Regions from separate parts of the Paenibacillus sp. FSL R7-0163 genome, predicted to be linked through region 3. Evidence: riboswitches for the same ligand, from Rfam matches in the RefSeq annotation. Region 3 holds a riboswitch; each other region holds the start of a gene.
The links. Region 3 has a riboswitch for cyclic di-GMP ahead of NST45_RS16740 (DUF6612 family protein). Riboswitches for the same ligand answer to the same signal wherever they lie in the genome.

Region 1 (10,387 bases), 1.9 Mb from region 3:
AAGGGGACAATCCACTGATGACTGACGTAATTAAAGCAATAATACTTGGCATAATAGAGGGCTTAACTGAATTTTTACCAGTATCATCTACTGGACACCTTATTTTAGCAGGCGATTTGCTTAGCTTTGAGGGAGATGCTGCAATAACTTTTAAAATTGTTATTCAGTTGGGTGCAGTGATGGCAGTTCTAATTCTTTATTGGAAAAGGTATTTGGAAATTGGGGTTAATATGATTAGAATGGATTTTTCCAAAAGCAAAGGATTAAATGTCATTCATATGATTTTGGCTATGTTACCAGCATTAATCCTATATCTTCTCTTCAAGGACACAATAAAAAGCCAATTATTTGGCCCAACCCCTGTTTTGATCGGTCTAGTTGTTGGTGGCGTGTTGATGATCATTGCAGCGCGAAATAGGCGGACTGAAACCGCTGATACTATCGATGGGATTAATTATAAACAGGCTTTCGGAATTGGTCTGTTCCAATGCTTGGCGTTATGGCCGGGATTTTCGAGATCAGGTTCGACAATTTCAGGTGGCCTGTTGCTTGGCACTAGCCAAAAAGCCGCCGCAGATTTTACATTCCTTATTTCTGTGCCAGTTATGTTTGGTGCAAGCTTGTTGGATTTGTACGATAGTCGTGATTTGCTGAGTTCTGACGATTTACTTCTAATGTTAATTGGCTTTGCGACATCCTTTCTTGTGGCAATGATTGCAGTAGTGACGTTCATCAAACTGATTAAGCGACTTCGATTGGAGTGGTTTGCTCTATACCGGTTTGTTTTAGCGGCTCTCTTCTATTTAATTGTCATACAGTAATTGGATTAATCAATATGAACATCATGGGAAAGAAGCTTTTAAAAAGGGCTATACATCATATCCTGCACAGATTAAACTAGAGGTTCAAAACAAGGGGAAATCACCAAACAAGACAAAGCTCAAGTAGTCTATGAACTAAGGAATGAATTTTCGGTGAAAGCACTTCTACAGCTAGCCATTATCCCTCGTTTGTTTCTTCTACCATTAATATCACAAAGTGATTTTACAAGTGTTTGGGAATATGAAAAACCCCACCAGTTTAAGGTGGGGCTTTTGCTTACCAAGTATTATAGTTCGATTGATACTTAACTTGTTTATTCTCATAGCTCTCATTGGGGTAATCACGTCTGACAGACTGCAAGTAGCCTGAAATTGCAAATGCTGCAATAAGCCCTCCTATAATTCCTGTGATTAAGCTGAATGTTGAAAACCCGAATGTGGCAACTACTCCAATGGAAGACAATGCTACAAGCAATAGACTGAGTATTTTCATCTTTATACACACCTCCATTTTGTATATGTAGTAATTTGAAAATTAAGATTGATACGTTACTATATTTGATCGGTTTCGATAAAAATAATAATATTTCAGCAAATCTTTAGACGGGCTTCATACTTATTTAAGCTAAGAGGATTATAGTAATCACATAACCCCCTTATAAAATAGATCTAGACCCTGCCGAAAGTGGTGGGGTCACTTTTTTGCACAGAGTGCATTTATAAATATGGATTTCTCCTTAAATCTACACAAAGAAGCGCCGTCCCTTTGGAGAAGCCGCTTCTTTATAGTAGATTCTATTCTTTTTGCTCAATTCTTGATTTTGGTGATTTTTTTGGCGGTAACTTGTGCAGGGAATGAATCATCACTTACTTCAAAAAATACATTAATCTCATCGCCTTTTTTATATTTAGAAGGTGCAACTTTATTTACCCAAATGGCTTGAGAGTACTCATTAGATTCGAGCACCTCCTTGTATTCCTTGTTCAAGTCTTCTTCTTTTAATTCGGAAATTACTAAAATTCTTTTATTTTCTACATCTATTGTATGTACAATTCCTTTCAAAACTTCATCATTCTTACTACAGGCGGTGACTAATAACAAAAAAACAAAAATAAGAGTCCATTTAATAGTAGTACGTGGTTTTTGAATCATGGACCTTCCCCTCTAGTGGTTACGACATTAGTTTACATCGGTTGCACAGGCATAGCATTTAGTACATTACCAATATAAGAATAAACAGCAGCATATCCATTATGACGACCTTTATTGATTCCCCTCGCACGCGGCAGTAACAATGTATCCTGAAATGCTTCCTGATGGTATAGCCAAAAAACCACCATGATTAAACTAATTCGTACTTATAGTCATGTGCAAATTCTTTGAATGTAATGGGTCTTTTACCAAGTAATATTTGTAAATCAGGCGTGATTTTTTTGGCTAATCCAATTTTTGCAGTGAAGTAAATTCCAATCATAACAGTCACAAATTCTTTTTTAATTCCTTTTTTTAACATTTTATCTCTAAACTGAAGAACTGATGGATTAACATATTTGATTGTTTCTCCTAGCTCTTCAGATAAAATTTCAGCTACTTCATAGTAATCTAGCGCTTCAGTTCCCGTTAACGAGTAACCTTTATTTTCATGACCATTCTCAGTTAGGATTCTAGCTGTTACAGTACCGATATCACGAACATCGATAAAGCTAGTCTTGCCTTTTCCTGCGGGTACATAGATCTCCTTTTCTTTACGTAGCTCTTCCCCATGTTGAGAAATTAAGTTTTGCATGAAGAAACTTGGGCGTAAAAAAGTATATGGAATTCCTGATTTTTTAATGATTTTTTCAATTTTATGGTGTGGAACAATTGGGTTTTTCTCTACGCCCAATAGAGATAGAAACACAATGTGTTCAACTCCGACTTCCTTTGCGATATCTATGAGGGGTTGGAAATATTTTTTTGCGTCAGCTATATGAGGAGGGCGCAGTAAAAATAATTTTTTCACTCCTGTTAACGCTGGACGAAAAGAATCAGCATTTTCAAAATCAAAATAAACATACTCACTGTCTTTTCGATGGGAGGCAATTTTAAAAGGTGTTTCACTTTTCCTTAGTTCGTTAACCACTTCACGTCCTACATTACCGGTTGCCCCTGTGATTAGAATCATAAGTCTCACTTCCCTAACTAATATTTAAATAGATCGTTTTAAGCACGTTCATAAACGTGGACATTTCTTGTTCAGAAATATTTTTAAGTGCGTTATCCATGATTTCGTCACTAAGAACTTCTATTTGACTCTTAATTATCATTCCCGAATCTGTAATGAATACAAGATTTGATCGTTTATCATTTGGATTATCTCTAATGTCCAGAAGTCCTTTTGCTTTAAGTCGCTCGAGTATACCCGTTATTGTAGGGCGATCCGAGTAAGTTCGCTCTGCAATCATAGCTGGAGTTGTTCCTTCTAAATGAATAGATATATCTTTTAATACTGCCCATTGAGGAGCTGTTACATTATAAAGTAAAAGTTTTTTTGTTAAGTTTTTTTTCATTTCAAGACTTACTCTTATTAATAACTGTCCTGGGTTGTCCATAAATTAATTCCCCTCTTTATATAGTTTGCACACTAACTACTTGATTAGTATACAAACTATATTCTCCTTTATCAATTTTAATTATTTTATTTGTTTAAATTGTGGGGAGTTACAGGTGAATGTCAATAATATTGATATTTTTATAAGAACTTTTGTTTGTATATAATAAAAATGAATGTTCTTATTTTTAGAGGCGATCAATCATGGAAATGAGTATCGACCAAACGGTTGGGATTATTTATCAGATCAAGGCGAGCAAGATTACACAACGCGAGATCGAGATCCGTGGCATCCGTGACAAACGTCCAACATAAACAAAGGGGATAGATATCATGCGGTGTATAACAATACGGCAGCCTTGGGCGACCTTAATTGCTCTTGGTGAAAAAGAGTTTGAAACTCGTTCATGGAGAACAGCCTACCGCGGCGAGTTAGGCATCCATGCCGGAATGAGGATTGACAAAAAGATTTGTGAACAGGAACCGTACAAATCAGTATTGGCGAAACATGGCTATACAGCAAATAATTTGCCGACAGGAGCTATTATTGCTACAGGTCAGCTCGCGGGATGTTATGTGGTTACTCCAGAGGTGGATTTAAGGGAATGGATCAATGGGAACGAATATGATTTTGGCGACTATAGCGAAGGACGGTTTGCCTGGAAGCTTGAAGGGGTTCATCCATTAAGCCATCCAATTCCAGCCAAAGGTCGGCTAAGCTTGTGGGAGCATTCGGATCACTTCTGAACGGCGAATGATATTTTTAATGTAATTTTTATGTGCCTATCAGCTTTTTTTCAGGTTCGAGGTATATATTGAAGACACCAAACACCCCCCAGTGTTTTGTGGTATATCTCTCTCAGGTCTTGCCAACTCCCATGGTAAGGCCTATTTTTTTGTTCACTAATTGATGGGGGGAGAGTAGAGCGGCTTCTATACAGCTTTATTTAATTTGAAACTGTTCTTCGTAACTCTTAAAAGAGGAAATATCCAGCCCTAGGTATCTGCGCATATGGATGGCAGCCTGAGCCGCAACAATGTCATTCAACAGCAGCATTCGTTCGTGATAGCCACGACATATATACTTGGCTTCAATTCCCGTATTAAGTCTGTTTTGCTCATACACCTTGATTCCCCGTCTTCTCATTTCTGCACGAACATCCCTTAGATCTGTTGTAGCTACTGCAGCAGCTGTTCCAAGCACCTCCAGATAAGGGGCGGGTGTTCGTAAGTGTGTAGATAAAATGGCGGAGTCCCGTTCGAAAGCTGATAAAATCATCGGAAGCAATAAATAAGATTTCACCAGCATGTTGTCCCTGCTTTCTGCTCTATGCATGAATCTCATCACCTCTAATAGGAACGTATATTCGTATTCTACCCCGATATTCCAAAAATAATCAATGGTATTTCTAAACAGCTTATTCAATGTGATTAAATTCACAACTAAATAACGAAGAATAAATTATATTAAAATTGTAATAATAAAAATTAATGTATCGGACGCACATAAAGGAGAATTATGATGGAAAAAGAGGGCAGCCTCCAACGTGGATTGTTTTTTGGTTTAATTCTGAGTGTTCCCTTATGGATATCCATATTGGGCTATATACAGTTACTTTAAAATTTAATGAAAAACCTTATGCGAAGCGCCTTTAGGCGCTTTTTTTGTATGGTAATAATGAGGGGGATCATCGAAAGGAATTGATTGACAATTGTGGGTGTCGGGCGCTAAACTGTTATTAATTCAAAAAGTATTAAAAGTCATAGACGGTTATTGGAGAGAATGCTTCGGCTACCAGTTCTGGACTTGCAGTGTAATACATATATATAGTCATGATAATAGCAAACCGTCTGAAAGGGCGGGACGCAAAGTCCAGGAGTCTAAAGTGTCTTAAAGGCACAATGACCGTCCGACTGCCATGAGAAGGGAATTCCACTTCTTTTTGGCGGTCTTTTTTGTTGTTAGGTCCTTTAGAGTTTCTGGTAATTATTCTGATTAATATAAATCATAGTTTTAGGAGGTGTGCCATTTGAAAAGAAGAATAAGACCGTTACTCTCGCTTGTATTAGCTGGGATTTTGACGGTAGGTAGTGGGCTTTCCTCATTAGGAGCTGGAGTTGCTGGAGCTAGTAGTTCTTCTACATTGGGAATTGCAGGGGACTACAACGTGTTTATTCTAGGGGATATAACAACGGTTTCGGATACGGAAGGAAGGTTTGCTGCTGGAGGTAACGTTAACTTAACCAACTATAGTGTTGGAGATAGGTTGACCGCTGCTGAGGTTTCCTTGACTGACACACTTGTTGTTGGAGGGAATCTTACTTTCAACGGAGGTACTGTTTATGGGAATATCGTGCACGGGGGAGATTTTTCAGGGAATGTAACGCTCCTCAAGGGAGGTACAAAAAGACAGGGGAGTACGATTGACTTTTCAGCCGTAGGTCAGTCTTTGAAGGACAAATCAGCAGAACTTGCAGCATTGCCGGCGAATGGAACAACAGTGTACCAATATGGCAGTCTTACCCTGACAGGTACAGATCCTGCGGTCAATGTTTTTAATGTTCCAGGAGATAACGTCTCTAATACCTATGGAATTACAATAAATGTTCCCTCAGGATCTACAGCAATTATTAATATTGATGGTTCTAACGTAAAAATGAAAAACTTCGGATTTCTACCTAATAACGTGTTGAACAGCAAGAAAATTTTGCTTAACTTTAGCCAAGCTGCGTATCTGGATATGGCAGGCATAGGTGTAATGGGAAGCATACTTGCCCCCTATGCTCATGTTGATTTTATTAATGGTCAGATTAACGGTACTTTAGTGGCGGCTTCACTCAAAGGGACTGGTGGTGGTGAATTTCACCACTATCCATACGATGGTGATGAACCTGGACCAACGCCGAAACCAACGCCAACAGTGACACCAACGCCAACGCCGACAGTGACACCAACGCCAACGCCAACAGTGACACCAACGCCAATGCCAACAGTGACACCAACGCCAACGCCGACAGTGACACCAACGCCAACGCCAACAGTGACACCAACGCCAATGCCAACAGTGACACCAACGCCAACGCCGACAGTGACACCAACGCCAACGCCAACAGTGACACCAACGCCAATGCCAACAGTGACACCAACGCCAACGCCGACAGTGACACCAACGCCAACGCCGACAGTGACACCAACGCCGACACCGACACCGACACCGACGCCAACAGTGACGCCGACGCCGACACCGACACCAACACCGACGCCAACAGTGACACCGACACCGACGCCGACAGTGACACCAACGCCGACGCCGACGCCAACGCCGACGCCGACGCCAACACCGACGCCGACAGTGACACCAACGCCGACACCGACGCCGACAGTGACACCAACGCCGACGCCGACGCCAACACCGACGCCGACAGTGACACCAACGCCAACACCGACGCCGACAGTGACACCAACGCCGACGCCAACGCCAACAGTGACACCAACGCCGACGCCAACGCCAACAGTGACACCAACGCCGACGCCAACGCCAACAGTGACACCAACGCCGACGCCAACGCCAACAGTGACACCAACGCCGACGCCAACACCAACGCCGACGCCAACAGTGACGCCGACACCAACGCCAACGCCAGAAGCAACACCGACACCGACGGTAACACCAGAAGCAACACCGACACCGACGGTAACGCCAGAGGTAACACCGACACCGACGGTAACGCCAGAGGTAACACCGACACCGACGGTAACGCCAGGGTAACACCGACACCGACAGTAACACCAGAAGCAACACCGACACCGACGGTAACGCCAGAGGTAACACCAACACCAGAGGTAACACCAACGTCGACACCAGAGACTTCGGTGTTCCCGACACCAACGCCATCATCCGTAATTGGCACTATAGTTCTTGCAGAAGATCCTGTGCCGCTTGGGCCTGTAGCTTCGCCGACACCAGCGCCAGTACCAACACCGTCGAATAGCACAGAAGTACTTGTTGATGATGATGAGATCCCATTAGGCCCGGTACCGGCAGTGACACCAACGCCAACACCAACACCTGATGAAATCATCGTAGTGGACGATACGATCCCATTAGGTAAGCCACCTGTGAAGGAATTGCCAAAAACGGGTGAATCAAGTCCTGCACCTTACTATGTAGCAGGTTTAGGTTTTGCACTTATCGGATTATTAATGAGAACCAAGTTCTCCAAAAAGAATAAATAATAAACGGTAGAGCACAACATAGAGTCGCTTTCGGGGGGTGTCCCGATGGCGGCTCTATTTGTATGTCATGATTGCGATAGTTTGGTGCATTCTAAGTAGATGGTATACTCTTGTTGCAAAAGAAATGAAGAGGGGATGGCGAAGGCGAATTGATATGGTTCATTATTAGCGCTGTAATCATCATAGGGATTCTAATCTATGTGGGATTTTTCTTCTATGGTATTGCTATTAAACGAGCACCAAAGGTATTTCTAAGTAATAATCCTAATCTGAAGGCTGATCCTCCGGTTGCCGGAGCTTCTTGGGGGGAGGGGAAAGATTGGGTCTCTCGCCAGAGCTTCGAGAATATTGAGATCGTATCTGCAGATGGACTTAAACTAAGAGGTTTCTTACTCCAATCTAATCGTGCTGCGGGACGCACAGCCATTCTAGCCCACGGTTATTCAGGTAAAGCAAAGGATATGGGGGCGTACGCCAAAATCTACTACGAGAACTTAGGCTTTAACATCCTAATTCCCGATGCAAGGGGGCATGGAGATAGCGCAGGGGATTACATTGGTTTTGGTTGGCCGGAACGAAAAGATTATTTGCAATGGATTGAATACATGATTAAAAAGACTGGGTCTAGTGCTCAAATTGTGCTTCACGGTGTTTCTATGGGCGGTGCTACAGTGCTAATGACCTCAGGGGAAGATCTTCCGCCGCAGGTAAAAGCTATTGTTGCGGACTGCGCTTATACCTCAGTAAAAGCACAATTATCTTACCAACTACGGCGCATGTATCGTTTGCCAAGTTTCCCTTTCGTTCAAAGTGCAAGTCTAATCACCCGCTTGAAGGCGGGGTATGGTTTTGGTGAAGCCTCTGCATTAAAACAAGTGCGGAAAGCGAAGGTTCCGATTCTTTTTATTCACGGGGATGCGGATAACTTTGTACCTTTTGCTATGATGAATGAATTGTATGAGGCATGCCAGAGTCCAAAGGAGAGGCTCATAGTGCCGCAAGCGGGGCATGGATTGTCTTATGATACGGATAAGGCGGGGTATATAGATGTAGTAACAGCTTTTGTAAGCCGATATGTAAAATAAGTCCTGAACGTAGACAGCGCCCGATATCCGCTAGGTAGCGGTTATCGGGCGCCTATATTTTTCCACACATGACGTAGTCCTTGAATAAGGATCGTACCGTCATGCTTTCTCGTTATATTCATCCCCCGCCGTTCGTGAGTAACGGGTGTCTTGATTCCTTGTTATTTCCAGCAGCCGTGTGGCGAGAATAATCCTTCCAATACGACAAAAGCCCTACCTCTCTTTTGCCCTTGCGGCTCCATTGACCGCGCCAGTGTGAATCGGAATGCTATATTTCGAATTTAATCTCATAAAAAGGAAGAGTACTGCAAGAAAACATAAAGCCTCTTTGTCCAAAATGCCGATGTGTATAATAGTCGGCCTGACATCTTCTTGGTGGGGATATTCAATATATCGAAAAACAAATACCATATAAATATAACACACTATTGTTTAAAAGGCAAATATAATAATGAATTCCAAGATAAGGTTTATTTGATTCTAGAGAGGAACAAACCTCGATAAGGAGCGCTTAGATTTTGAAAGTAACTTAAATTGGGTTAATTGTGAATTATTCCGGAAAAGCTAGTAAACCAGAGGAGATGGGCGATCTCGGTGCAAATGGGCTAAAATGTAAGTTGGATATTTTTGCAAACGCTACAAACTACAACTGAAAATGCCAGAGACGAAGGGCTTGTGTCTGCTGGGGTTATTTTGCGTGCCTATTTTGTGAACAGCTCTCTAAAACTGACAATAAACTCCAACATTGATTGAAGGATTGAGGGTAGACCGTTATAATTAATAAGTCTGGATTTTAATTAAAAAATAAGGGAGATTTTTATGAAACGCGCAGATGTGTGGCTGATTTCCATCGTATTGATTGCTGCGCTCGCTTTTCTCGTACCGAGATGGTTTTCGGACAATGATGACAAAGGTGGGGCCGGTAAAAATCTCATAGCCAATGTAACGGTGGACGGTGAGTTATTTAAAACGGTAAAGCTTACAAAAGAAGAACAAACCATTGAGGTCCGCACGGAACGCGGCTATAACATTTTGAAGGTGCATGATTACGGGATTGAAATGTACGATGCCGATTGCGCTGATAAAGTTTGCCTAGGTTTTGGTTTTATTACCCTGCCCAAACAGACGATTGTCTGTCTACCGCATAGAGTATTAGTCGAAATCACCAGTGCGTCGGGGGAGGATGATATAGATGCCTATGTCCAGTAGTGAATCTGCAACAGCTTTAAAAAGAACAGTGATTATTGCGATTTTCGCCGCAGTGGCAGTAGTGTTAAGTTTAATAGAGGCACAGATTCCGTTATCCGGGATGGGACTGGTGCCGGGTGCTAAGCTCGGACTGGCCAACATTATGATTTTGACTTGTATTTACTTTTTACGTGGACGGGATGCTTTCCTGCTTGTCATCCTCAAAACACTGCTTACTGCATTTCTGCTAGGTACCTTCTCAAGCTTGCTGTTTAGTTTATTTGGTTCACTTTTTAGCTTTGTTGTTATGTTTGTGCTGATGCTGATTAGTGGCAAAGGTAAGAGTATAAGCTTGATCGGAATTAGTATAGCTGGTGGGATTGCACATAATATCGGTCAGCTGCTGGCAGCTTCTATGGTATTTGCATCACTTAGTATTTTTTATTATCTTCCCATGCTGCTGAT
Region 2 (10,387 bases), 1.7 Mb from region 3:
TATAGTTCTATAGGCTTCGCGGTTACCCGCAAGAACCTGATCGATAGCCTCTTCAATTATTGTTTGATTCACTTGGACCCCGGGGCTGCGACGTTCCAAAGAATCACCTCCTTGTTATTGACTACAACTATATAACGAATGTGATCCCTTTAATTGTGACAGGCTCAAAAATTTTTCCAAATATGTTAGAAACATTATCCGTTTTTCAATAAAAAAAGCGACTGCCCCGATTGATGTTCGGAGAAATCGCTTTATATAATAATATTCCATATTTATAAATTACTTACTTATTCGTACTAATGGACACCTTTTAACGCTATACATGCTTCAAAATACACAGTATCACTATTCTGACCGCGTACATATATACCATCATCCGTTACAGCTGAACGTAAAATAGTCAGTTCATCCCCAAACTTAGCTTCTTGTAGATAAGTAATCCGGAAGCGTGTGAACTCTGCATTATCCCATTCCGCTAAAGTGAGCGCATCACAACATAAATCCCCGTATCGGGCATTATTCAAATGTCCGTTGCTGTCCAGCCCACTATATCTTACCTGATACCGATAAGCTTCTTCCATAGTAATATCAGAAGGGATCGTTACCTTAACAGGCATATCGCCTACTGAATCGCCATTATAGTGCTTAACCTGAACTGGAAGGGCATTCGGTCTAAGTATCTTTCTCTTCTCAATATCTACTAAAGCCCATATGGATCGTGCTGTGGCGATTTCTATATGATCTGCATCGAAAATACGATAATCCCGTTGCCACAGTGCCCCTTTAGTGCCTTTACTCCAGGTATGTACGCTAAGCACATCATTTGGGCGGGGAATACGCTTAAAATCAAGATCTAACGTAATCATCATCCAGCCCATTCCTGCATTCAGAATCTCTTCCACACTTATCCCCAAATTACCCACTGCGAAGTCTGCCGCACATTGCATGATATCCAGAATAAAGGATAACTTACCCTGCGAACGATAATCCGTGTCGCTCGCATGTACAGAAAAATCTTCTATCCACACAAGATTGCTACTGTTGTCCATTGTTTATCCTCCTGCCATGCAAAATATCCTTGCATTTACTTGAAGTATCCACATATACCACTGCTCTATCCACATAAATTGGGGACTACTTTCATTTTTGAATATATTTTATTATTTCATCCACATGTTAGTAACTTTTATAATTTCGTTAATTCCCCATAACTTATCCACATTATTTAAATTAAGCGATAAAGGGAACAAAAAAGCCATTGTTGATAAATCAACAATGGCTTCGTGTGCTTGGCAACGTCCTACTCTCCCAGGACCCTTCGGTCCAAGTACCATCGGCGCTGGAGGGCTTAACGGTCGTGTTCGGGATGGGTACGCGTGGAACCCCTCCGCTATCGCCACCAAACATGCGTCTGTGAAACAGACGCTGCCGCGTGAAATTCGGTTCATCACCAGAAGTGAGAATGAATTTCTAAGCGTGTTACAGGCTTAATCGCCTGAAAACTGAACCCGAAACGAATCTGCATTCTAAGTATAGGATAAGCCCTCGACCGATTAGTATTGGTCAGCTCCATGCATTACTGCACTTCCACCTCCAACCTATCTACCTCGTCGTCTTCAAGGGGTCTTACTAATTGGGAAATCTCATCTTGAGGGGGCTTCACGCTTAGATGCTTTCAGCGCTTATCCCGTCCGTACGTAGCTACCCAGCCATGCTCCTGGCGGAACAACTGGTGCACCAGCGGTACGTCCATCCCGGTCCTCTCGTACTAAGGACAGCTCCTCTCAAATTTCCTGCGCCCACGACAGATAGGGACCGAACTGTCTCACGACGTTCTGAACCCAGCTCGCGTACCGCTTTAATGGGCGAACAGCCCAACCCTTGGGACCTACTTCAGCCCCAGGATGCGATGAGCCGACATCGAGGTGCCAAACCTCCCCGTCGATGTGGACTCTTGGGGGAGATAAGCCTGTTATCCCCAGGGTAGCTTTTATCCGTTGAGCGATGGTACTCTTCCATGCGGTACCACCGGATCACTAAGTCCGACTTTCGTCCCTGCTCGACTTGTAGGTCTCGCAGTCAAGCTCCCTTATGCCTTTGCACTCTGCGAATGATTTCCAACCATTCTGAGGGAACCTTGGAACGCCTCCGTTACTCTTTAGGAGGCGACCGCCCCAGTCAAACTGCCCGCCTGACACGGTCCCCGTACCCGGTAAGGGTACTAGGTTAGAACCTAGATACGATCAGGGTGGTATCCCAACGGCGCCTCCACCGAAGCTTGCGCTCCGATTTCTACGGCTCCCACCTATCCTGTACAGATCGTACCCAAATTCAATATCAAGCTGCAGTAAAGCTCCATGGGGTCTTTCCGTCTTGTCGCGGGTAACCTGCATCTTCACAGGTATTAAAATTTCACCGGATCTCTCGTTGAGACAGCGCCCAAGTCGTTACGCCATTCGTGCGGGTCAGAATTTACCTGACAAGGAATTTCGCTACCTTAGGACCGTTATAGTTACGGTACGCCGTTTACTGGGGCTTCGGTTCATAGCTTCGGGTTACCCCTAACCACTCCCCTTAACCTTCCAGCACCGGGCAGGCGTCAGCCCGTATACTTCGCCTTGCGGCTTCGCACAGACCTGTGTTTTTGCTAAACAGTCGCTTGGGCCTTTTCACTGCGTACCCTCGTGCTATTCACACTACCGGGGCACCCCTTCTCCCGAAGTTACGGGGTCATTTTGCCGAGTTCCTTAACGAGAGTTCTTCCGCGCGCCTTAGAATTCTCTTCTCGCCTACCTGTGTCGGTTTGCGGTACGGGCACCTTCTCCTGGCTAGAGGCTTTTCTTGGCAGTGTGAGATCATGACCTTCGCTACTATAATTTTCGCTCCCCATCACAGCCTAGCCTTAATGATGTGCGGATTTGCCTACACATCAGCCTCACTGCTTAGACGGACATCCATCAGTCCGCGTCACTACCCTCCTGCGTCACCCCATCGCTCATAGCGGATTACGGTGGTACAGTAATTTCAAACTGTTGTCCTTCGACTACGCCTTTCGGCCTCGCCTTAGGTCCCGACTTACCCTGAGCGGACGAGCCTTCCTCAGGAAACCTTGGGCTTTCGGCGGATCAGATTCTCACTGATCTTTTCGTTACTCATACCGGCATTCTCACTTGTGTAGTGTCCAGCGCTCTTTTCAGTACACCTTCAACCCCTACACAACGCTCCCCTACCCCAGATACATACGTATCTAGCCATAGCTTCGGTGGTGTGTTTAGCCCCGTTACATTTTCGGCGCAGAGTCACTCGACCAGTGAGCTATTACGCACTCTTTCAATGGTGGCTGCTTCTAAGCCAACATCCTGGTTGTCTGTGCAACTCCACATCCTTTCCCACTTAACACACACTTGGGGACCTTAGCTGATGGTCTGGGCTGTTTCCCTTTTGACAATGGATCTTAGCACTCACTGTCTGACTCCCGGCAATAAGTATATGGCATTCGGAGTTTGACTGAGCTTGGTAATCCTTGCGGACCCCGCACCCAATCAGTGCTCTACCTCCACTACTCTTATACCGAGGCTAGCCCTAAAGCTATTTCGGGGAGAACCAGCTATCTCCGAGTTCGATTGGAATTTCTCCGCTACCCCCACCTCATCCCCGCACTTTTCAACGTACGTGGGTTCGAGCCTCCAGTGCGTGTTACCGCACCTTCACCCTGGACAGGGGTAGATCACACGGTTTCGGGTCTACGTCCACATACTAAATCGCCCTATTCAGACTCGCTTTCGCTGCGGCTCCACCTTCTCGGCTTAACCTTGCATGTTAAACGTAACTCGCCGGTTCATTCTACAAAAGGCACGCCATCACCCATAGATCGGGCTCTGACTTTTTGTAAGCACACGGTTTCAGGTTCTATTTCACTCCCCTTCCGGGGTGCTTTTCACCTTTCCCTCACGGTACTGTTTCACTATCGGTCGCCAGGTAGTATTTAGCCTTAGCAGATGGTCCTGCTGGATTCATACGGGGTTTCACGTGCCCCGCACTACTCGGGATCCGTCTCGGAGAGAACACAGTTTAGGTTACAGGGCTTTTACCTCTATCGCGGCTTTTCCAGACCTCTTCACCTACCATATTCCTTTGTAACTCCATGTGAGACGTCCCACAACCCCAAGAGGCAAGCCCCTTGGTTTAGGCTGTTCCGCGTTCGCTCGCCGCTACTGACGGAATCACTATTGTTTTCTCTTCCTCAGGGTACTTAGATGTTTCAGTTCCCCTGGTCTGCCTCTACACACCCTATGTATTCAGGTATGAGTAACTGCGAATTACCACAGCTGGGTTTCCCCATTCGGACACCCCCGGATCAAAGCTTGCTTACAGCTCCCCGAGGCAGTTTCGTTGTTCGCCACGTCCTTCGTCGGCTCCTGGCGCCTAGGCATCCTCCGTGTGCTCTTATTAGCTTAACCTTGATTCTTCCGAAGAAAAATCTCACTAATAACTTTTACTTGTTTACACAAGTTGCTAAAAGATGTTCTAAAACGCAAATTCGTTTCGGTATCCAGTTTTCAAGGATCAAGTCTTACTTGAGAGCTTAAACTCTCAAAACTGAGCAACGAGTGAGTAACAGAGTATAAACCTGAGTTGTGGAAGCTGAGCTTCCGATTTGAATGTCCTCATTGCAGAGAACGATTCTCCATAGAAAGGAGGTGATCCAGCCGCACCTTCCGATACGGCTACCTTGTTACGACTTCACCCCAATCATCTACCCCACCTTCGGCGGCTGGCTCCCTTGCGGGTTACCCCACCGACTTCGGGTGTTGTAAACTCTCGTGGTGTGACGGGCGGTGTGTACAAGACCCGGGAACGTATTCACCGCGGCATGCTGATCCGCGATTACTAGCAATTCCGACTTCATGCAGGCGAGTTGCAGCCTGCAATCCGAACTGAGACCGGCTTTGATGGGATTGGCTCCACCTCGCGGCTTCGCTTCCCGTTGTACCGGTACCATTGTAGTACGTGTGTAGCCCAGGTCATAAGGGGCATGATGATTTGACGTCATCCCCACCTTCCTCCGGTTTGTCACCGGCAGTCACTCTAGAGTGCCCAGCATTACCTGCTGGCAACTAAAGTTAAGGGTTGCGCTCGTTGCGGGACTTAACCCAACATCTCACGACACGAGCTGACGACAACCATGCACCACCTGTCTCCTCTGTCCCGAAGGCCGCTGCTATCTCTAGCAGATTCAGAGGGATGTCAAGACCTGGTAAGGTTCTTCGCGTTGCTTCGAATTAAACCACATACTCCACTGCTTGTGCGGGTCCCCGTCAATTCCTTTGAGTTTCAGTCTTGCGACCGTACTCCCCAGGCGGAGTGCTTACTGTGTTAACTTCGGCACCAAGGGTATCGAAACCCCTAACACCTAGCACTCATCGTTTACGGCGTGGACTACCAGGGTATCTAATCCTGTTTGCTCCCCACGCTTTCGCGCCTCAGCGTCAGTTACAGCCCAGAAAGTCGCCTTCGCCACTGGTGTTCCTCCACATATCTACGCATTTCACCGCTACACGTGGAATTCCACTTTCCTCTTCTGTACTCAAGCCACCCAGTTTCCAGTGCGACCTCAGGTTGAGCCCAAGGTTTAAACACCAGACTTAAATAGCCGCCTGCGCGCGCTTTACGCCCAATAATTCCGGACAACGCTTGCCCCCTACGTATTACCGCGGCTGCTGGCACGTAGTTAGCCGGGGCTTTCTTCTCAGGTACCGTCACTCCGGTAGCAGTTACTCTACCGGACGTTCTTCCCTGGCAACAGAGCTTTACGATCCGAAAACCTTCATCACTCACGCGGCGTTGCTCCGTCAGGCTTTCGCCCATTGCGGAAGATTCCCTACTGCTGCCTCCCGTAGGAGTCTGGTAGTGTCTCAGTCCCAGTGTGGTAGTTCACCCTCTCAGGTCGGCTACGCATCGTCGCCTTGGTGGTAGTTACCCCACCAACTAGCTAATGCGCCGCAGGCCATCCCTCAGTGACAGATTGCTCCGTCTTTCATTCTTCTCTCAGGAGAAAAAAGAAATTATCCGGTATTAGCTACCGTTTCCGGTAGTTATCCCAGTCTGAAGGGCAGGTTGCCTACGTGTTACTCACCCGTCCGCCGCTAAGTTATTTTGAAAGCAAGCTTTCAAAATAACTCCGCTCGACTTGCATGTATTAGGCACGCCGCCAGCGTTCGTCCTGAGCCAGGATCAAACTCTCCAATTAGTATTGAAAAGAGCGATATGCTCATTTTGAAACATCTGACGAGAAAATTAATTCTCTAATTTTGGATATCACTTGCGTGATTTCCTACTCACTCGTTGTTCAGTTTTCAAAGATCAAGTTCTCGTTGACGCCGTTTAATGTCTCAGCAGCAACTCTTATAATATATCATGTTGTTTTCAGAAATGCAAGCTTTATTTTTCGAAGCTTTTTATCAGCCTCGTTTGTATCGCCTGTACACTGTCTAACAACGCTTACCTATAATACCCCAACTATTAATAGAAAAGCAACCCCTAATATAAAAATAAACAACTAGCTTAATAATTAAGCTAGTTGTTTATTTAATAGAGTTATGTTTCTAGCGGCGAATTTAATAGTATTTTGCCGCAGTATATTTGCTTGAGGCTTTAATTAAATCGGTTTTCTTATCACTCTTTGCAAGTCCTGCATCCACTGTAGTATCAATGGTAACCCACTTCCCATTAAGCAATACTTCGTTCCAGGCATGATATTGCGTAACGTAGCTTGTATTCCCCATTACCAACTTAGCAGGAACATCTACACTCCGCAGCATTGCGGCAAAAAGAGAAGCGTAATCATAGCAAATCCCTTTTTTAGTAGTCAATGTCTTATCGATGCTTGGAATATAATCAGTAGTTACACTATTAGCAAGAGAGTAGTCATATTGTACATTCGCAACTACATAGTTATAGATCGCTTTAACTTTCTCTTCGTCTGTTGTTTTGCCTTGTACTAATTGTTTAGCTTTGACAATCGCTTTATCAGAAGAACTCCATTTCACATTCTGTACGGAGCCCAAATATACGGAATTCGAGTCACTCATGGTTACGTCTACTACTTCGGAATATAACGCTTTGTATTTATTACCGGTTGTGTTCTCCAGAACAGAAACCTTATAAGTCCCATTTCCTTGTTGCAAAGGGAAGTCCTCAGCTTGTCCAGAAGCATACAAGTTATAAGTATAGCTGCTGTTATCTTTGGTGATCATGAGTTTGATTCTTTTATCTTTCGGAATATCATAGTTAATACCAATAACACCTTGAGCCACTTTGGATGTAATCAACCAGCTGGCATCTGCACTTGCAGCTTGAGCTGTACTTACCGGAACTGAAGTCATTAGGACGAACAACGCCACCAGCATAAAATAAACCTTTTTCACGGATAAAACTCCTTTCGGTAGCTGGCTGCCATCCTTTCGGGAAGGCCCTTTAGCTTTGCGTCCCTACCTTTCGATAGGTTTGCCGTTATCGTATAAGCTCTATCTGTTCTAGCTTTACTAGATATAATTGATAGAATCCATTTGAAACAAACAAAAAAAGCCTCTTCATTCGGTAGCTGGCTGCCATCCTTTCGGGAAAAGGCCCTTTAGCTTTGCGTCCCTACCTTTCGGAAGGTTTGCCGTTATCGTGTTTAGCTTTTATAGTATAATACTATCATATTTATAGTTGTGAACAAGACCTAATTTACTAGATTACCCATTATTTTATAAATATCTCCCGGTATTTGTGTTTTCTTGTCATTCACTATTCTCATTTTGTTAATTTAGCATGAACAATCAGCCGATGCGTTGGATTCACTAGCGGATCACATGTAATCAGAGTAAGAATCTTATCCTTGTCATTCCCGTCAAGAACGGAGACATCACTCGGATCTACAACAGAAATATCGTATACCTCATAGTTAAACACCTGATCACTAGTCTTTACCGTGATAACATCCCCCACAACAACCTCATTCAATCTGTTAAACAAACGACCCGTAGTTCTAGCCCGATGCGCCGCGATTGCAGCATTTCCGATCTCTCCAAGGGGTGCCGTTTCTTTCATATGGGCTGCAGCATGTTTCATATTAGCTTTTGTAGCCCCTTCTAATACAGGCAGCTTCAAATCAATCTTAACGATTTCAATTAGTGCGATTACTTTGCCACCGACCTCAATCTCCGGTTCAGGCTTTTCTGTCTCTTGGGGTTGGGGCTGTGCCTGAGCATCCAGAACCGATTCCTCTGCTAACAGCTGAGTAACTTCAGCATACCTGCTCTTCAAATCTGGCTGGGGAGTACTATCGGCAGTGCTTAGTTCAGCCGTTTCTAATAACTTCTCCTGCTGCCTGTCGTTGTACCATTCGTTAGCTGTCGGATATAACATGATAAGTATCCCAGCCAGTATGAGTAGATAGGAGAATTTACGCAATGTTATTCACCTCCGTATATTGTTTCTATGGTTATATACAAATCAAGCAGAAACAGCTACTTGCCTTTAAGCATAGCAACTCCTTCTGCCTGAAATTAATGTTTAAAATACCCATTTACGACTTCCAAAGAAATTGATGATCACCGTGATAAAGGTAACCAGCACCTTGGAGATCAAGACTTGAATACCTAGTCTGTCTGTCAACAGATGCATTAGCAGCAGTGATATTCCGAGCACTACCAGATTCAGCACGATAAACTTGACCAGCTGCACGCGGTCGAAGCCTTCTTTATTCCCCCGGTCGCGATCACGAAAGGTTACTTTTTTATTCAAAATAAAGCTATTCGCCGTACCTGCACTATAGGAGATCACCTGCGCCAATGCGTATACCATCCCTAGTGAATTCAACAATGTGAAAATCACAAAATCAATAAGCGTATTGAGCAAACCTACGGCATTAAATTTAAGGAACTGTATGAATGCAGCACGCAAGTTCTTATCTGACATCATTGTGGTCCTTCCGGCGGTCCAGTTGTTCTTCGTTCTGGTAGCCTTTAGTCTCACTAACAATGTATAGCGGTCTATCTTTAGACTCGTCATAAATCCGTCCGATATACTCCCCAATCACACCCAACAGCATCAGAACGATACCGTTAAAGAGCAGATTGACGCCTACAATGGAAGCCCAGCCCGGAACCGTCCAGGAGGTGAAAAATATCTTTTGAAACAAGACGAAAAATAAATAGAGAAAGCTAGAGAATGAAAGGAAGAATCCAATATACGTAGCAATCTTAAGCGGCTTATGTGAAAAAGAGGTGATGCCATCTAACGCAAAACGAATCATTTTCTTCAGCGGATATTTGGTTTCTCCGGCAAAACGTTCTTCCCGTTCATATTCCACCATAGTCTGCTTGAAGCCAACCCAGCTCACCAAACCTCGGACATAGCGGTTCTTTTCTTTAAGTCCCCGCAGGACATCACATACCTTACGGTCAATAAGACGGAAATCGCCTGTATCCGTAGGAATATCCACACTTGTCATACTGCTGAGCAGGCGGTAAAAGAGCTTCGCGGTGACCTTTTTGAACATCGTTTCTCCGTGGCGCTTCAGGCGTTTCGCATATACAACATCATAGCCCTCTTTCCACTTCTCGATCATTTGCAAAATGACCTCCGGAGGATCCTGAAGATCAGCGTCAATAACAACAACCGCTTGACCTTCGGCATAGTCCATGCCAGCTGTAATCGCTACCTGATGTCCGAAATTACGCGAGAAGTCAATCAGCTTGACATGCTCGTCTCGTTCACAGATCTCCCGAATCATCTGGGCGGAACGATCACGACTGCCGTCATTGACGAAGACCAGCTCATAAGTATCGCCGCACTCGTCCATTACTTTTTTCAAACGTTCATAAGTATGGCTAATTACTTGCTCCTCATTGAACATGGGTACAATCACACTATATCTGGCTTTCACCTTTATTCCTCCTACAAGCTTTTTGGAGCGTTACATCCATCTACACTTCATAATAACGCTGCATGCATAAACTTATTTTATAGATTTTTATTAAATCCTAGAAAACCCAAGTAGGGAACCAACGCAGCATATCTTTCACGTAATCTCCACTGACCTGCATCCCTGACAGTACCGGGTAGAAAGCGATAAAGAGCAGCAAAGCAACGGCTACATAGACATACTGTACGTAACGGGCCTCAGGGAATTTACTATCCAGCAACTTCATTATATATACAATACCAAGAATCATAAATGGTACCATAGCAAAATAATGGTAAATAAATGTTTCTCTTGGGACAAGCATCCACGGAACATATTGCGAGAAGAAGGCGATCCAGATCATGTAGAGGTTCTTATCTTTACGTTTCAGCGTAATCCACAGCGTTGCCAGCATCGCAAAAATACCCGTCCACC
Region 3 (10,387 bases):
GCGTTTTCCCGCCAATATCCAGCTTATCTCCGTCTTTAACCACCAGGAAGTTCCGGCTATGAAGCTTGTACATTTCCTGCAATTCGGGAACAGCAATCTCGGTGCATACGATCGTGGCATTTGCAGCCTTGGCAGCGAGAGCTGCCAGTCCACCAGAGTGATCAGGCTCTGTATGATTAATTACAATGTAATGGATATCTAGAAGATCAATCATTTCACCCAGACACTCGGCATATTCACGTCCGAATTCCATATCTACGGTATCAATGACAGTTGGTTTACCTGTTTTTAATAAATAAGAATTATAGGTAGTTCCTTTTGCCAGAATCAGGCGGTGAAATGGAACCTGGCGGTTATCGATTTTGCCTATCCAGTAAGTATCCTCGGCGATTTTTTTGAATTGTGTACTCATTTCTTTAACCTCCAATGTTTGATTGATAATGTTTATCAACAACCTTATTTTATTATGGCTGCCAAACAAAAAAGAGGATTTGAATCAAATTATAAAAGTTTGAAAAAAATGAATACCTTAAATTTAGACGATCTAAATAAAGTGATTATGCGTTGAGTCACATTTTAAATAAAAAGCCATACAAATGTTTGCACTTCGCCTTAAAGAAAGAATAACCCCTAACAACTTTATGCCATATCCTAATGAAAATAATAAAAAGGTGGATATCCATGACTGAAATACAAATAGCTGCTGTGGGAGATCTAATGGTCAAACGTTATATTATTTCGGATGCTAAACAGCCTGACGGAACCTATTCGTTCAGCCCCCTGTTTGCAAAAGTAGCTCCTTATCTGAAACAGGCTGATTTGACGATTGGCAATCTCGAAACCACCTTTGCTGGAAGTGGCCCCGAATGCCGGAAAAGCCCACGATCAGGCGGTCCGATATTCAAATGTCCAGACGAACTGGCCCCTGCACTTAAGGAAGCCGGATTCGACGTATTAGTAACGGCCAACAATCATTGCATGGATTATGGTGCCCCGGGTCTGGTTCGGACGTTACGAGTTCTGGACCGTAATGGAATCGACCACACGGGAACAGCTAAATCATTAGAAGAATCCAAGAGAACGCTTATTAAAAACGTCAAAGGAATTACGATTGGCATCCTCTCCTACACAGCAGGAACTAACCGAATTCCTGTACCAGTGAGTAAGCCATGGCTGGTTAACCGGATATCTACGCCCAAGATCATTCGCGAGATTCGAGATTTAAAAAAGAAAGTCGATCTAGTCTTGCTTTATCTGCATTTCGGAAGCGAATATCGTTACACTCCAAACAAGAGACAAAAAGAACTGGTCAATCTCTTCTTTAAAAATGGCGCCGACATCATACTGGGGTCTCACCCACATGTTCTTCAACCGTTAGCGCTTCGTGGAAAAAAACAATTCGTTATTTACTCATTGGGGAATTTTGTTTCGACTAAACTAATGAATATTCCTTATACACAAAGCGGTGTCATTCTTACGCTTAAAATAAAGAAGGATGAAAAAGGACACACGAGTATAACCAACGTAGGTTACATCCCGACTTGTGTAGATCGAAGAATAAAAAGCGGCAGGAAAATTACAGAGGTCATCCCCATCCGCGACGCATTAAAGAGAAGCGACACCGACATAAAAACAGAGCGGCGAAATCTCATGAATCGAATGTTGAAACATACGACAACAATTTTAAAGAGGGAATAGAAGTCATTACACAAAAATAACGTTCCGCGAAATTTACCGCGGAACGTTATAGATTTAGCGCTCAAAACTGTGTTTGGGTTTAGCGTAAACGATCAGGCATCATTAATTTAAGGAATTCTAGAATACCATTCTCTACTACGAGTTCTTCTCTATCTTGATCAGCAAGTACTCTTCTGATGATATCTTCTTTACCCTCCAGCACTTTACTTGTCCAATGAGGATCAATGATAAGAGATCGTCCTACTGCTACTAATTCAGCATTTGTCAACGTTTCCTCTGCGTCCTGTTTGGTACGGATATCTCCTACCCCAATTAAAGGTACACGGCCATTGATTTTCTCATGTACATATTGCAGGATTGATTTTTCTTTAAAATCTTCTGATGCAGAAACTTTCTTAAAATCCCCTAATGAAATATGCAGATAATCCAGCTTTTTATCAGCTAATTTATCAATAAGATAAAAGGTGTCTGTGATTTTAATGCCAGGCTCTTCATATTCTTCTGGAGAAAAACGATAACCGACAATAAAATCCTTAACCTTTGAATTGTCAACGACAGCAATAACTGCATCCACTAATTGGTTAATGAAATTAAATCTTTTCTCTAAGCTTCCGCCCCATTGATCATCACGACGGTTGGAGTGTGGAGAGAAGAACTGTTGGACTAAATATGTGTTTGCTCCATGAATTTCTACCCCGTCAAATCCAGCTTGAATAGCACGTTGAGTCGCTTTTTTAAAATCCTCAATTACACCGAAAATTTCATCTTCTGTTAATGCTCTTGGAATTTCTGCATTCGGACGTTCGGCAGCAATGGCGCTGGAGGAAACTGGTTGTACGCCACGTAGTATTTTTGAATCTGTCATTCTTCCTGCATGGAATAGTTGTAAAATAGCTTTTGTTCCATTTCGTTTAATAGTAGATGCTAATCGGCTAAGGCTAGGAATAAATTGATCGGAGGAAACACTAAGTTCACCTTCCCATCCTTTTCCACCCTCTTGTACATTTGCTGCCGCAGTGATGACCGCACCTACTTCGCCCGTTCTTAGTGAATAGTATTTCAATTCATCTTGTGTTACTACACCGTCATAAAAGCTCATTCGCGTGGTCATTGGAGCCATAACCACTCGATTTTTTAATGTCAGTCCTCTGCGAAAATTTAATGTTGTGTCTAGTGCTATCATCTTTTCCCCAACTTTCATTAAATTATATTTAAACAAAATATTATATACATGCGCATACATATAAATTACAGCAATGATTTATTCTTGTCAACTAATAAACAACTGCTGTTGAATACAACAAAAAGCGCTGTTCAGCGGAACAGCGCTTTTTGCTCGATATGAATCGTCCTTATTATTCTAGTTCGGCCGGTTTTACAATGGCTGTACCTTTATTATTCTTGGAATATTTAGCTTCAATTTTCGTGGTGTATGTATCTTTGGCTCCGTCACTTACCAGCACATAACTCAGATCGACTGTCAGCTTTTCCGTTTGCCAGGTCTTAGTATTGACGAATAATTTCCACGTTACGCTTTTGGGTTGAACTGTCTCACCATCCCAGAGGTTCTCCTGGTCATAGAGTTTGATTATCCCCTTAGCTGCTGTCGGATCGGTTACCGTGAATTGTAAGACCGTTTGTGCGCCAGCCGTGCTGACTTTCATGGATTTTTTATAACTTTTGACCGAATCAAGCATGGAAACAGGATCGTATTGGCCTTTAGAGTAAAAGGCATCCCATTCCGTTTTCTCCAGTCCAAGCCAATACTGTGCATCAGGATCGATCGGCTCCCCGTCATCGTCGTAACCTTCATCTTCAGATTCATCGATCAGTTCACTTCCGTCTACAAGATAGTAAAACTCCTTGTCATTGGCATATAGACTGTACGATGTTTCTAAAAGACTACTAGCGACAGTGCCTGCTGCGGCAAAATTCGGCAGACGGTTGATATCCAGCTTCAGAGTGTTGGTGTTGCTGATACGCACCCCGCCGCTTTGAATATCCTGTTTTTTGGTCACATCCAGATGGAAATTCTTTATTGCTTTGGAGGCTGCCGTTACTTTGCTGATCATCTGATCCGCGGTTACTACTGTTGAGGTAGCTGCAGACACTACTCCTGGATTAGACATCCATCCGATCGTTCCGGACAGCAATAAAGCACCTACTGCCAAACTAGTACCTATTGTTTTGAAAAAACTATTCATGTACTTCCCCTTTCGGCCCCTTGCGATAATGTAACGCCGTATAGGTCGAAATAATAAAAGAGCTCAAAATAGACTACATATTCTTAGAGCTATCCTTTATGCTTCATAAGACATCCCTATGGCGGCCTGGCGATCATTTCCTTCTGTCGAAAGGCTTTAGACCCATGGCTTTGTGTCATCATCTTTCGATGATTTTACCTTTAACGCGGACATTCAATTAGTTTTAATAGATTAGGGACGCATGTCCCACCGCTAATTTTATCATGGTTATAATTACCTGTAAACGACTTATCTTCCATTCGAATTCGCTATGATACTCAGAAGAAATACTACAATCAAAATGAAAAATGAACGATTACATACGCTTATAAGTCTTATTAATGAGAACAGCAGAGACAGGGGGTGCAGCAAAATGAGTGACCGGGAAATTTTCGAGCTCTATAAAGAACAAGTATATTATTTTTGTTACTACTTAATGAAAAATCAGGCAGATGCGGAGGATATTTCCCAAGAGGTATTTGTAAAAGTTATCTTAGCGGATAAGTCGAAGGTAAGAAACTTGAAAGCTTGGATTTTACGAATTGCTTCGAATGAGTGCAACAGTGTGATCAAAAGGCGTAAGACGGGGTGGATGAAAGAAGTACGTAATTATTTACTATCCAGGTCTGAGGAATCAAACCCTGTAGAAAAACGTTTGGATCGACAGGAAACTAAAAAAGAATTACAAGGGTTATACAGTCAGCTTCCTGACAAAATCAGAATGGTAGTAGTCCTTCGTTTTATAAACGAATTGACTGTACCCGAGATTTCTAAAGTTATGAGCATACCCGAAGGAACTGTAAAATCCAGACTGAACAAGGGACTTAAAATACTAAATAGAATGGGTGGAACCCAACTAAAGGAGCTGAATAGTAATGAGTCTCTATATTGAAAAAGATAAACATATTCCCCGACCAGATTATGATTTGATGTGGACTGCCATAGAACAAGAAGCATATACACGTCAAAGAAATCTGCATGCCTCCCAGAATACTCCTAGGCCTAATAAAAAGGTTATTCCTATCAGTATTGTCTTTTCTTGCCTCTTACTTGTAGCCATTCCTGTATTCGCTAGTATGACGATTAATTGGGATAAAATTGGTGGTCGAAGTGTGAGTAATGCATTAAATAACGGCATCGGTCAACAGTATAATCTTCAAACTTCCAGTTCAGGAGTAACAATGAATTTGAACGGTGTTGTAACTGATGGAGAAAAAATGAAAATGCTGTTATCACTTGATACTAAATCTGATCTATCCCAATATATTGGATTTGCTACAGAGGAAAACATCATCACTAGTGAATCCGGTGCCAAGGCAAAGGTATACGGTTATTTAGAATACGATCCTGAAAGCCAGAAACTCATTGGAGTATATGAAACACCTGATACATTAAAGGATGATAAAAAGGACTACAAGTTTGAAGCACGGAATCTCATTTTTTACCGTGATCAGAATATTCCCTTACAATCTAATCATCAAGCAGGAGATACAATAATTGATACTGGAGTTAAGCAATACCCAAGCATTCAAATCGAATCCGTTCGACATGTTTCCAATCAAACCATTATCCGTTACAAAGTCGCTGCATCACCATCTGACTTAGGACGGGGTAACCCACATTTGGTAGTTAGTACTGGTGGTCAAGAGAATGAAGCAATTCCAACCATCATGCCTAACGAAGGATCGGATTTATTTATTGAACAGGTTTTTAATATAACTGAATCAGATTGGAAGGAAGCTAGTCTTCATTTTAGTTACATTGAAGAAGCGAAACGATTTTCAGGTACGTGGAAGTTCGATTTTAAAGCAGATGGACAAAAAGCAAGTGAGGCGATTTACACTAAGAAACTGTATAACAGTCCTGAATTTCAAGAAAAGACCGGTATAACCTTAGATCAGCTAGTGGTTACCCCTTTGGATATCCAAATTCTAATAGATGAAAATGATTCGCTTAAAAAAGGAATTGTCCACTATAATACCGCTCAGTTGGTTATAGGTGATAAAACAATCACTGGGGGTTGGAATTTGAAAGGTGATCATTCCGAAAGCTACCAGCATTTATTTCAATTCGAATCTCCGGAATGGTATAACGACTGGTCCGATGTTCCAATGAAACTTATATTAAAGGATGCTGTTATTGAGAAACGTGATACTACTAAGAATTGGATCACTATAAACAAACCTAAAGAAGAAAAGCAGTTCACTTCACTTGATGTCGATGGGTTAAAAATTGAATTCACTTACTATACTGAGGGCGAAAATTTGATTGTCGAATCAACATCCAAATCTTCTGGCTTCAAAAGTGTTAACCAAACTACGTTACGGATTAATGGCAAAGAGGTGGTGCCTGAAATTACGCCTAAGGGCATGATATCTGCAGGAACTAATATTGATAGCTACAAAGATATTCCTTTCGACGAAAAAATCGAACTGAACCCTGGTATCTATAAATATAGCGATCCTAGCCGGAACGAGGAAATTAAACTTTAATACAGGAAGTTAATCTATGTCCCGCCCTTTCTAGTTAATCCTAAGGGCGGGTTATTTTTGGATAGAATCATTTCTGTTTATGTATCTCTTTTATTTCCTTCACACCAAAAAAAGCATAGAACGGACTCAAGTCCGCTTTATGCTTTCCATTATTAAGATAAACAATATTTAACCAGCGCATCTCGCACACCATGCTCGTTGTTTGACCCCGTGACAGCATTCGCTGCCGCTTTGACCTCAACCGGAGAATTATCCATTGCAACGCCCATACCCGCGTATGTAAGCATAGAAATATCATTAAAATAATTACCGATCGAAAGAACTTCCTCTTGCGGAATTCCCAGCTTCACAGCCAGATTCTTTAAGGCGTTGCCCTTGGAGGCTTCCGGATGCATCAAATCAACGAAAAATTCACCACTGCGCAAAATATTGTACTCATGGGTCCAAGTACGCCATTCACGTTCAGCTTCGTCAAGGATTTCTGGTTGTGTAAATACAGTAAACTTAACAACCGGTTCACGGAAATCTTCCCATGCTGGCAGTGTAGCCGGCACGATACGGAAGTGTTCATACATATAATTGGCTTCTTTGGTCAGGTTTTCTACATTATCTACATACATATCAAAAGCCGTATTCACATCATAATGAATATCATGCTTTCTACAATAATCAATATAAGGGTCAAGACCACGAGCATCCATACCGTATTGATGCAGCACTTCCCGATCTTTCACACGAACCGTTGCAGCTCCGTTATGACCTAGCACATAACCAGACAACCCCATTTCCTCCATAAAAGGAATCGAGTTCTGCGGACTGCGGCCGGTACATAACACGATTTGCCCACCAAGACGCGTAACCTCAGCAATGGCTTCTTTATTCTCAGTGCTCAAGTGGTGATCATCATTCAACAGTGTACCATCCACATCTAGTGCAATCAGTTTGTATCTCATACTCCCACCATCCTTGTCTTTCTTTTTCTATATATATTGAACCTGGCTATTTGAGTTAAGTTTCAGTCGCAACTGCGGTGAATATTTGGACTTCCAGCCGCTGTTGTTTCCAGATTTCTTGATTTATACCGTTTAATAGTGGTTGAAATCCGGAAACAAAGGCGGTCGCTATCGCTCTTACAGTTCCAAATTTCCCCTCCGTCACTCCATTCCCTTATCCCAAGTTTCCAAATTCAATTTATATACCATTTTTTCTATATATTATTGTTCTGGTGCTTCTGTACTTAAGAGTGCCAGTTCCTCTAGCGTAAGTTCCCGGCTAGCTCCCAGTGGCAGACTTTCGTCCAGCCTCAATTCTCCCATAGATACTCGTTTCAGAAAAGTGACTTTTTTGCCGACAGCTTGGAACATTCGCTTCACCTGGTGAAACTTTCCTTCTGTGATGATCAGCGAAATATGTGAGATTACTTTACTGCCACGTTCTCTTCCCAATATAGTTAGCTGTGCAGGTAAAGTAACATATCCATCTTCCAGCTCGACACCTGCCGCAAAAGCCGCTACATCGTCTGCATCTACGTCTCCCTCAACTGTAGCTTCATAAGTCTTAGGGACATGCTTGCGTGGCGATAGTAGTTCGTGGGCAAGCTGTCCATCATTGGTGAGCAGAAGCAGCCCTACTGTGTCCTTATCTAACCTTCCTACAGGAAAAGGTTCAAACTGTACATATTCCTGCTTTAAAAGATCCAGAACAGTCCGATCCCGCTTGTCCTCTGTTGCCGACAGAACTCCCGGTGGCTTATTCATCATAAGATAAATAAATTCACGATAGGTAACAAGCTCGCCGCCAACCACAATTTCATCGTGATAAGGGTCTACATGAAATCCACTATCCTTGACGACTGCACCATTCACGGTAATTAAACCTTGCTTGGCTTGTTTACGAATATCGCTGCGTGATCCTACCCCCATATGGGACAATACTTTATCTAAACGCTGCTTTTTTGCAGTTTTCCCTGATAGGCTCATTCTTACATCCACCTCCAGCCTGCGGGATATTCATTCTTGAGCACACCGTCCTGCCACTTCCCCCAGCCTGCACTATAACCATCTATGCAGACCAGTACGTATCCTTTTTGGGTAGTTCCTATTTTAATAGAGAGACGTTCTTGACTAATCAACAATGTCTCTCCTTTAAGATAGGAAATAGCTTCATTACTCGTACTGGAAAGTGAGACACTTCGGCAGCTCTCTTCAGGGTGTAACGCGGTAGCCATTGGATGTCCTGGGATAAATCTGCCGTTACGGACATGTCCTACATACCATCCTGGACGAATCGCCTTTAATCCATTTAATCTTTCCTTAGGTAGTGGGGAGATGTACAGATGATCACCGAAGAAAATCGGATACCCTTTTGGCTCCCAGCCAAGCTGATCTTTTATAAAATCTCCATATGCAGCCAATGCTTGCTCTTCTCCTGAACCTTGACGGCCACGTTCAGCGCCAGCAGCAGATTTATTAGAGAACTTACCTTCTTTCCCTCGTCTGGCTTCTGGTTTGTTTGAGGATTTAACATGAGCAGTGCCTTTTTTATTCGTATTCCGTGTAACTGCGCTCAACTTAACTTCGGCTTGATCACGTTCCTCCGCAGATACCTTTGGCCCTACATGCTGCAGCACAGCCATGAAATGTCCTTCACCTTTTACTTTATGCGGCCATAGTCTTGCCGTCCCTGATAATTCTCCAAAACCTGGAGCAAACGAGCCAGTGCCTCCAACTGTAATCACCGAAAACTGTGGATGTTCAGAAATAAACTCCGCTATAATTTCCTCATTTTCTTCGGTAGCAAATGTACAGGTGGAATAGACAAGTGTACCTCCCGGTGCCAACGCTGTTGCAGCAGAACGTAAAATATCCCGCTGCATGGCAGCATATTTGGCAGGTGTACCTGAATCCCACTGCTTCACCATGTCTTCGTCTTTACGGAACATCCCTTCACCTGAGCATGGAGCATCAATCAAGATTTTGTCAAAATAAAGCGGGAATGCCGCTGCAATATGATCTGGACTTTCGTTTAATACGATACCGTTGCGCACCCCATACAGCTCTAGATTTTTGGCTAAGGCTTTCGTGCGTTCTGGATGAAGATCATTGGTAACCAACAAGCCTTCTCCTGAGAGCTTGGCAGAAATCTGTGTGGATTTGCCCCCAGGTGCAGCGCATAAATCAAGGACACGATCTCCTGGCTGTACATCAAGCAGTTCCACAGGTGCCATAGCGCTTGGCTCTTGAATGTAATACAATCCCGCGTGATAATGTGGATGTTTACCTGGTCTAGCCCCATCCTCTGTATAGAATCCGGTTGGACACCACGGAATGGGTTCCAGCTCTAAAGTGGAAAGAGCTTGCAATTTCTCCACTGAAATTTTCAATGTATTAACACGAACGCCTCCGTTAGGGGTCTCCTTGTACGAATCCGCAAATTGATTATAATCCGTTCCCAGCAAGTCCATCATACGCTCGCTGAAAGAACTGGGCAGTTGTGCCGCCATGATGCCGTCCTCCTGATAGTACTGCTAAAATTTAGGTGTTTAAAGATTCAAGGAACACCCTTACGGGTGTCCCTTTGGCAATACTCATTTATAGAGGATCATTATTTACGATGAGAAGAGGTCGGTCTCTGAGGACCTCGTCGTTGAGGATTATTCGGTGTGATCGCCATAGCCGCAGAGTTCACTTCGTCCGCCAGACCTTGATCAATGATTTCTATAGTCAGATCATAATAAGAAAATGGCTGCTGCTCACACGACTCCAAGCGGCGAACATAATCCTTCACTTCCACCACTAGCTTAGCCAAATTAATGCCAAGTGTCACTGCTGAATATTCTTCCAGCTTGGCAGCAGCCCCACTTAGCATAATCGTTGCACCACGCATATTATTATTGCGGCAATGGTACAACCCAACAGCTACTTGGAGAAGTGCTTTGTACAATGGGTCGCGTTG

Region 1: it holds a riboswitch for cyclic di-GMP, as region 3 does, so the genes downstream of both, NST45_RS24755 (choice-of-anchor A family protein) here and NST45_RS16740 (DUF6612 family protein) in region 3, are expected to answer to the same signal.
Region 2: it holds a riboswitch for cyclic di-GMP, as region 3 does, so the genes downstream of both, NST45_RS23965 (transglutaminase-like domain-containing protein) here and NST45_RS16740 (DUF6612 family protein) in region 3, are expected to answer to the same signal.

Annotation. Positions count from the first base shown of each region.
Region 1 is NZ_CP150224.1:5,632,836-5,643,222, reverse strand. Features, by position in the region: gene NST45_RS24790 (undecaprenyl-diphosphate phosphatase) at 18-821, shown strand; gene NST45_RS24785 (hypothetical protein) at 1,099-1,314, opposite strand; gene NST45_RS24780 (DUF3221 domain-containing protein) at 1,630-1,974, opposite strand; gene NST45_RS24775 (SDR family oxidoreductase) at 2,165-2,986, opposite strand; gene NST45_RS24770 (MarR family transcriptional regulator) at 3,000-3,413, opposite strand; gene NST45_RS24765 (ASCH domain-containing protein) at 3,746-4,159, shown strand; gene NST45_RS24760 (hypothetical protein) at 4,356-4,748, opposite strand; cyclic di-GMP riboswitch class I at 5,244-5,334, shown strand; gene NST45_RS24755 (choice-of-anchor A family protein) at 5,443-7,182, shown strand; gene NST45_RS24750 (LPXTG cell wall anchor domain-containing protein) at 7,287-7,649, shown strand; gene NST45_RS24745 (alpha/beta hydrolase) at 7,799-8,734, shown strand; gene NST45_RS24740 (NusG domain II-containing protein) at 9,554-9,943, shown strand; gene NST45_RS24735 (Gx transporter family protein) at 9,927-10,387, shown strand, end outside.
Region 2 is NZ_CP150224.1:5,448,418-5,458,804, forward strand. Features, by position in the region: gene NST45_RS23940 (RNA polymerase sigma factor) at 1-99, opposite strand, end outside; gene NST45_RS23945 (acyl-ACP thioesterase domain-containing protein) at 297-1,049, opposite strand; rRNA gene rrf (5S ribosomal RNA) at 1,288-1,404, opposite strand; rRNA gene NST45_RS23955 (23S ribosomal RNA) at 1,534-4,460, opposite strand; rRNA gene NST45_RS23960 (16S ribosomal RNA) at 4,694-6,250, opposite strand; gene NST45_RS23965 (transglutaminase-like domain-containing protein) at 6,618-7,427, opposite strand; cyclic di-GMP riboswitch class I at 7,441-7,521, opposite strand; cyclic di-GMP riboswitch class I at 7,596-7,678, opposite strand; gene NST45_RS23970 (class D sortase) at 7,798-8,457, opposite strand; gene NST45_RS23975 (GtrA family protein) at 8,560-8,967, opposite strand; gene NST45_RS23980 (glycosyltransferase family 2 protein) at 8,954-9,934, opposite strand; gene NST45_RS23985 (phospholipid carrier-dependent glycosyltransferase) at 10,032-10,387, opposite strand, start outside.
Region 3 is NZ_CP150224.1:3,746,367-3,756,753, forward strand. Features, by position in the region: gene NST45_RS16725 (FprA family A-type flavoprotein) at 1-412, opposite strand, end outside; gene NST45_RS16730 (CapA family protein) at 682-1,698, shown strand; gene NST45_RS16735 (NADH-dependent flavin oxidoreductase) at 1,778-2,941, opposite strand; gene NST45_RS16740 (DUF6612 family protein) at 3,054-3,902, opposite strand; cyclic di-GMP riboswitch class I at 4,020-4,111, opposite strand; gene NST45_RS16745 (RNA polymerase sigma factor) at 4,315-4,833, shown strand; gene NST45_RS16750 (DUF4179 domain-containing protein) at 4,817-6,433, shown strand; gene NST45_RS16755 (Cof-type HAD-IIB family hydrolase) at 6,586-7,386, opposite strand; gene NST45_RS16760 (pseudouridine synthase) at 7,648-8,412, opposite strand; gene NST45_RS16765 (RsmB/NOP family class I SAM-dependent RNA methyltransferase) at 8,415-9,935, opposite strand; gene NST45_RS16770 (DUF309 domain-containing protein) at 10,037-10,387, opposite strand, start outside.